DNA from 2 places in the Streptomyces canarius genome. Region 1 is predicted to be linked to the other one. Evidence: riboswitches for the same ligand, from Rfam matches in the RefSeq annotation. Region 1 holds a riboswitch; the other holds the start of a gene.
What was found. Region 1 has a riboswitch for glycine ahead of gcvT (glycine cleavage system aminomethyltransferase GcvT). Riboswitches for the same ligand answer to the same signal wherever they lie in the genome.

Region 1 (3,400 bases):
CGGGCGGCAGCGGGATGCCGACCACACCGCCCGGGTTCACCGCGATGCCCGCCTGCGGCGGCAGGCCGCGCGCGAACTCCACGGCGGGGGCGATGGTGTACGACATGTGGGGACCGGCCGCCTGGCGCAGCTGCTCCTCGGAGCTGAACACCGGGACGTACACCTGGCCGTCGATCTCCGTCGTCGGCAGGTCCAGCGGCCCGCTGTGCGGGCCACCGCCGTTGGGCAGCGGTATCCACAGGAAGCTGCGGCCGACGACCTCGATGATCCGGTCGCCCGCCGAGGCGATGCCGAGGGAGGCCGACAGCACCTCCTCCAGCTCGTTGCCGGGCCAACCGCCGTGCGGGTGGGGGTGCGCCTGTGCCGGGAAGTCCGCTGGGATGTCCGCCGGGAAGTCCATCTGCCTACCGCCTGCTGGGAACCACTGCTGTGAGCAAGAAGGCTAGCGGGTGGCTGTGACAGTGCCTCACCGAGCGAAGCCGACCCGGCTGAGGACGTCCGCCGCGTCCCGGTCCAGCAGCACCGCCGCGCCGCAGCCGGCGGGCAGTGCCCCCTTCTCCACCGCGCGCAGCAGCCGGGCGGTCGTACGCCGGTGGCGGCGGAAGGCGTAGCGGGAGACGCCCCGGCCGCGCTCGCGCTGGCCCGCCCGAGCGGTCTCGAGGCTGACGTCGAGCAGGAGCAGGTGCAGGGTGGCGCCGCGGCGCCGGGCCTCGCGGGCCAGCCAGGCACGCACCCAGGGCTGGGTGCCGCAGTCGTGCACGACGACGCCCTCGCCGGTGCGCAGGGCCCTGCGCAGTGCGGCGTAGTGGGCGAGGCGGACCAGGGGGCGGTAGAGCGCGTACGGGACGGAGCGGGGGACGCGGGCGTCCCAGCGGTCCCGGGTGTCCTGGGAGTCGACGCGGTGGCCGGTGACCGCGCGGTGCATCAGGGTGGACTTGCCGCTGCCGGGCAGACCGGTGATCACCACCAGGTCGCGGGGGCCGAAGAGCAGGGCGTGCGGGCTGCGGCCCGCGCGGTCGCGCAGGTCGCGGACGACCGGGGCGGGCCGGTCCGCGCGGCGCCCGCGGGTCAGGGCGGAGGGCTCTCCCGGCACCGCGATGCCGGCGTCGGTGGCGTAGGCCGATGTCCTGTTCACCGTGATCGTCCTCCCCAGTGGGCTCGGTCATCCCCATGCCCGCTCTATGTAAAGAGAAGGTAATGGGCAACGGTAGGAGGTTCGTGTGCGTTCTGCCACAGCTCGGTCACAAGGAGCGTGCTCTGGATGGGCGGGGAGCGGCGTGCAATGATGTGCCCGCCAACTGCATACCGGCCGCTTGAATCCGCGCGGGAGAGTTCCCAGCCCCGGGCTGGGACGCCGAAGGAGCAAGTCCCTCCCTTGAATCTCTCAGGCCCCGTTACCGCGCGGGCGAGGCACATCTGAAAAGCGGGCCGCTGTGTCAGTGGCTCCACCCAAGGTGCAAGCCCTGGTCGTCCCTGTGGCGGTCGTGGCGAACCTCTCAGGTTCCGATGACAGATGGGGAGGAACGTTCCTCGCCTGTCCGCTCGCCTTGGGAGACGACCGTCCGATGAGCAGCACTGAACTCCGCCACACCGCGCTCGATGCCGTACATCGCGCGCTCGGTGCGACGATGACCGACTTCGCGGGCTGGGACATGCCCCTGCGCTACGGCTCCGAGCGCGACGAGCACCTCGCCGTGCGGACCCGGGCCGGTCTCTTCGACCTCTCTCACATGGGTGAGATCACCGTGACCGGCGAGCAGGCCGCCGCGTTCCTGAACCACGCCCTGGTCGGCAACATCGCCTCCGTCGGTGTCGGCCGCGCCCGCTACACGATGATCTGCCGGGCCGACGGCGGCATCCTGGACGACCTGATCGTCTACCGGCTCGCCGAGACCGAGTACATGGTCGTGGCCAACGCCTCCAACGCCCAGGTGGTGCTGGACGCCCTGACCGAGCGCGCCGAGGGCTTCGACGCCGAGGTCCGGGACGACCGGGACGCCTACGCGCTGATCGCCGTGCAGGGCCCGGAGTCCCCCGGCATCCTGAAGTCCCTCACCGACGCCGACCTCGACGGCCTGAAGTACTACGCCGGCCTGCCCGGCACGGTCGCCGGCGTCCCGGCGCTGATCGCCCGCACGGGTTACACCGGCGAGGACGGCTTCGAGCTGTTCGTCAAGCCGGAGCACGCCGTCGAGCTGTGGCAGGCGCTCACCAAGGCCGGCGAGGGCGTCGGGCTCGTCCCGTGCGGACTGTCCTGCCGGGACACCCTGCGCCTGGAGGCGGGCATGCCGCTGTACGGGCACGAGCTGACCACCTCCCTCACCCCCTTCGACGCCGGGCTCGGCCGCGTGGTCAAGTTCGAGAAGGAGGGCGACTTCGTCGGGCGCGAGGCGCTCACCGAGGCCGCTGCCCGGGCCCAGGAGAACCCGCCGCGGGTCCTGGTCGGCCTGGTCGCCGAGGGCCGCCGGGTGCCGCGCGCCGGGTACGCCGTCGTCGCCGGCGGCGAGGTGATCGGCGAGGTCACCTCCGGCGCCCCCTCCCCCACCCTGGGCAAGCCGATCGCCATGGCCTACGTCGACGCGGCGCACGCGGCGCCGGGCACCGAGGGCGTCGGCGTGGACATCCGGGGCACCCACGAGCCGTACCAGGTCGTGGCACTGCCGTTCTACAAGCGCCAGAAGTAGACACCGGCCGCGGTCGCGCCCGCCTGGGGCCCCGGTCCCGTGGCCGCGGCGTGACGCTGCGCACATTCCCCCGCTCACCAGCGGTTTCCGTAGTCACCCCGTCATCAGCACTCTCGCGCGTACAGGAGAATTCAGGCCATGAGCAACCCCCAGCAGCTGCGCTACAGCAAGGAGCACGAGTGGCTGTCGGCCGCCGAGGACGGCGTCGCGACGGTCGGCATCACGGAGCACGCGGCCAACGCGCTCGGTGACGTCGTCTTCGTCCAGCTCCCCGAGGTCGGCTCCACGGTGTCCGCGGGCGAGACCTGCGGCGAGCTGGAGTCGACGAAGTCGGTGTCCGACCTGTACTCCCCGGTCACCGGTGAGGTCACCGAGGTCAACGAGGACGTCGTCAACGACCCGTCGCTGGTGAACTCCGCCCCCTTCGAGGGTGGCTGGCTGTTCAAGGTACGCGTCGCGGAGGAGCCGGCCGACCTGCTCTCCGCCGACGAGTACACCGCCTTTTCCGCCGGCTGAGGAGTCGTAGCCGTATGACTGTCCTGAACACGCCCCTGCACGAGCTGGACCCGGAGATCGCCGCCGCGGTCGACGCCGAGCTGCGCCGCCAGCAGTCGACCCTGGAGATGATCGCCTCCGAGAACTTCGCGCCGCTCGCGGTGATGGAGGCCCAGGGCTCGGTCCTGACGAACAAGTACGCCGAGGGCTACCCGGGCCGC
Region 2 (3,400 bases), on a different contig from region 1:
CTGCCGGGGGTCGGACCGGCCACCGGGGACCATCTGCGCCGGGCCGGGATCACCACGGTGGAGGAACTGGCGGAGGCCGGCGAGGACGAGTTGGTCCGGCTGCTCGGCAAAGCGCACGGGCACGCGCTGTACGCCATGGCCCTGGCCCGGGACGAGCGGCCCGTGGTGGCCGAGCGGGAGACCAAGTCGGTGTCGGTGGAGGACACGTACGACGTGGACATCCACGACCGGCTGCGGGTCGGTCTGGAGGTGCAGCGGCTGGCCGACCGGTGTGTGCGGCGGCTGCGCCAGGCCGGGCTGTCCGGGCGGACCATCGTGCTGAAGGTGCGGCGGTACGACTTCTCCACCCTGACCCGGTCCGAGACGCTCAGGGGGCCCACGGACGACCCCGTGGTCATCCGCGAGGCGGCGGCGCGCCTGCTGGACTCCGTGGACACGACGGGCGGGGTGCGGCTGCTCGGGGTGGGGGTGTCCGGGCTCGCCGACTACACGCAGGAGGACCTGTTCGCGCAGGCGATGCCCGTGCCGGCGGCGGAGGAGCCGGAGAAGGGTGCGGTGGAGGCGGTCGTGGAGCGGGCGGAGCCCGTCGAGCGGCAGTGGCGGGCCGGACAGGACGTGCGGCACACGGAGCACGGGCACGGGTGGGTGCAGGGGAGCGGGCTGGGGCGGGTGACCGTGCGGTTCGAGACGCCGCACTCCTCTCCGGGGCGGGTGCGGACGTTCTTCGCCGACGATCCCGCGCTGGAGTCCGCCGATCCGTTGCCGTTGGTCCCGGATTCCTCCCGCCCGGCCGAACGTCCCGGTCCGCCTGACCGTGGCCGTCGCACGGCTCCGCCCCGGCCCCCGGAGGACCTCGCGGCTCAGGCCTCCTCCGACCCCGCCAGCTTGCCGAAGTCGTGGTCCGGGACCTTGGGGGGTGAGGCCACATCGAGGCCGTAGTGGTGGTAGAGCTGGAGCTCCTGTTCGGGGGAGAGGTGGCGGCCCACGCCGAAGTCGGGGGCGTCCTTGATGAGGGAGCGGTCGAAGGGGACGTGCAGGATGCCCTCGACGAGTTCGCTGGGCTCCAGCGGCACGAAGGCGTCCCGGGAGAACAGGCCGGTGCGTATGGCCGCCCATTCGGGCACGCCGGTCGCGTCGTCCAGGTACACCTCGTCGATGGTGCCGATCTTGGTGCCGTTGCGGTCGAACGCCTTGCGGCCGATCAGGTTGCGCGGATCGATGTCGGTCTGCACGGTCCCTCTCCCTCCACGTGGTCGCAACTCATCCGTAAGCACTACAAAAGACCACATTCAACGAGGCGGCCACTCGAAGACCCCGGTGTTGACCTCGCTGGTAGGCTGACAGCGGCTGCTGACCCCGTGCGGGAGAGTCCTCCGACCACCGTCGGAGGCGCCGAAGGAGCAAATCCTCCCCGGAATCTCTCAGGCTCACGTACCGCACGGACGAGGTCACTCTGGAAAGCAGGGCGGATGTCGACGGCTTCCGCTCTCACCGACGGGGAAAGCCGGTGCCCACGGGCGTCCGGTGAAGCTCTCAGGTCGTGATGACAGAGGGGGAGGCCGTCGGGGTGCCCGCGCCGTGGTGCCCCTCGCAGGTCGCGTCAGACCAGGAGGCCTCCGCAATGACCGCCCATCGCATTCCGCTCTCCGAACTCGAAGCGGGCACCCCGTTCGAGCAGCGCCACATCGGGCCCGACCAGGAGGCGCGGGCCAAGATGCTCGCGCAGGTCGGGTACGGCTCGCTCGACGAGCTGACCGCCGCCGCGGTGCCGGATGTGATCAAGAACGCCGATGCCCTGGACCTGCCGGGCGCCCGCACCGAGGCCGAGGTGCTCGCCGAGCTGCGCTCGCTCGCCGACCGCAACCAGGTCCTCGGCTCCATGATCGGCCTGGGCTACTACGGCACCTTCACGCCTCCCGTCGTCCTGCGCAACGTCATGGAGAACCCGGCCTGGTACACGGCCTACACGCCGTACCAGCCGGAGATCTCCCAGGGCCGCCTGGAGGCCCTGCTGAACTTCCAGACGATGGTCGCCGAGCTGACCGGCCTGCCCACCTCCGGCGCCTCCCTGCTGGACGAGGGCACCGCCGCCGCCGAGGCCATGGCGCTGTCCCTGCGCATGGGCAAGAACAAGAGGGGCCTGTTCCTGGTCGACGCGGACGCGCTGCCGCAGACCATCGCCGTGATCGAGACCCGCGCCGAGCCGACCGGCGTCGAGGTCGTCGTCGCCGACCTCGGCGACGGCATCCCGGCGGACATCGCCGAGCGCGAGATCAGCGGCGTGCTGATCCAGTACCCGGGCGCCTCGGGTGCCGTACGGGACGTCAAGCCCGTCATCGACCAGGCGCACGAGCTGGGCGCCCTGGTCACGGTCGCCGCCGATCTGCTCGCGCTGACCCTGCTGACGTCGCCGGGCGAGCTCGGGGCGGACATCGCCGTCGGCACGACCCAGCGCTTCGGTGTGCCGATGGGCTTCGGCGGCCCGCACGCCGGCTACATGGCCGTACGCGAGAAGTTCGCGCGCAGCCTCCCCGGCCGGCTCGTCGGCGTCTCCGTCGACGTCGACGGCAACAAGGCCTACCGCCTGGCGCTCCAGACCCGTGAGCAGCACATCCGCCGCGAGAAGGCCACCAGCAACATCTGCACCGCCCAGGTGCTGCTCGCCGTGATGGCCGGCATGTACGCCGTCTACCACGGGCCGGAGGGCCTGCGGACCATCGCCCGGCGCACGCACCGGTACGCCACGATCCTCGCCGAGGGGCTGAAGGCCGGTGGCGTGGAGATCGTCCACGGCGCGTACTTCGACACGCTCACCGCGCGCGTGCCCGGCAAGGCCGCCGCGATCGTCGCCGCCGCCCGGGAGAACGGGGTCAACCTGCGTCTCGTCGACGCCGACCACGTCTCGGCGGCCTGCGACGAGACCACCGACCGGGCCCAGCTGGACGCCGTCTTCGCCGCCTTCGGTGTCGAGGGCGACATCGAGGCGCTGGACGAGAGCGCCGAGGACACCCTGCCCGAGGCGCTGCTGCGCACCGACGCCTACCTCACCCACCCGGTCTTCCACCAGCACCGCTCCGAGACCGCGATGCTGCGCTACCTGCGCAAGCTGGCCGACCGCGACTACGCGCTGGACCGCGGCATGATCCCGCTGGGCTCCTGCACCATGAAGCTCAACGCGACCACCGAGATGGAGCCGGTCACCTGGCCCGAGTTCGGGCAGCTGCACCCCTTCGCACCCGTCGAGCAGGCCCAGGGCTACCTCGCGCTCATCCACGAGCTGGAGGACCGCCTCGCCGAGGTCACCGGCTACGACAAGGTCTCCCTCCAGCCGAACGCCGGCTCCCAGGGCGAGCTGGCCGGTCTGCTCGCCGTACGTGGCTACCACCGCGCCAACGGCGAC

Region 2: linked by a shared signal. The riboswitch ahead of gcvP (aminomethyl-transferring glycine dehydrogenase) and the one ahead of gcvT (glycine cleavage system aminomethyltransferase GcvT) in region 1 are both predicted to bind glycine.

What each region holds. Positions count from the first base shown of each region.
Region 1 covers NZ_BMVN01000036.1:51,254-54,653, forward strand. The annotation lists gene IE294_RS34710 (enhanced serine sensitivity protein SseB) at 1-400, opposite strand, end outside; gene IE294_RS34715 (AAA family ATPase) at 467-1,135, opposite strand; glycine riboswitch at 1,315-1,410, shown strand; glycine riboswitch at 1,411-1,523, shown strand; gene gcvT (glycine cleavage system aminomethyltransferase GcvT) at 1,566-2,684, shown strand; gene gcvH (glycine cleavage system protein GcvH) at 2,823-3,200, shown strand; gene glyA (serine hydroxymethyltransferase) at 3,215-3,400, shown strand, end outside.
Region 2 covers NZ_BMVN01000080.1:9,567-12,966, forward strand. The annotation lists gene IE294_RS43245 (DNA polymerase IV) at 1-939, shown strand, start outside; gene IE294_RS43250 (PRC-barrel domain-containing protein) at 861-1,232, opposite strand; glycine riboswitch at 1,352-1,447, shown strand; gene gcvP (aminomethyl-transferring glycine dehydrogenase) at 1,622-3,400, shown strand, end outside.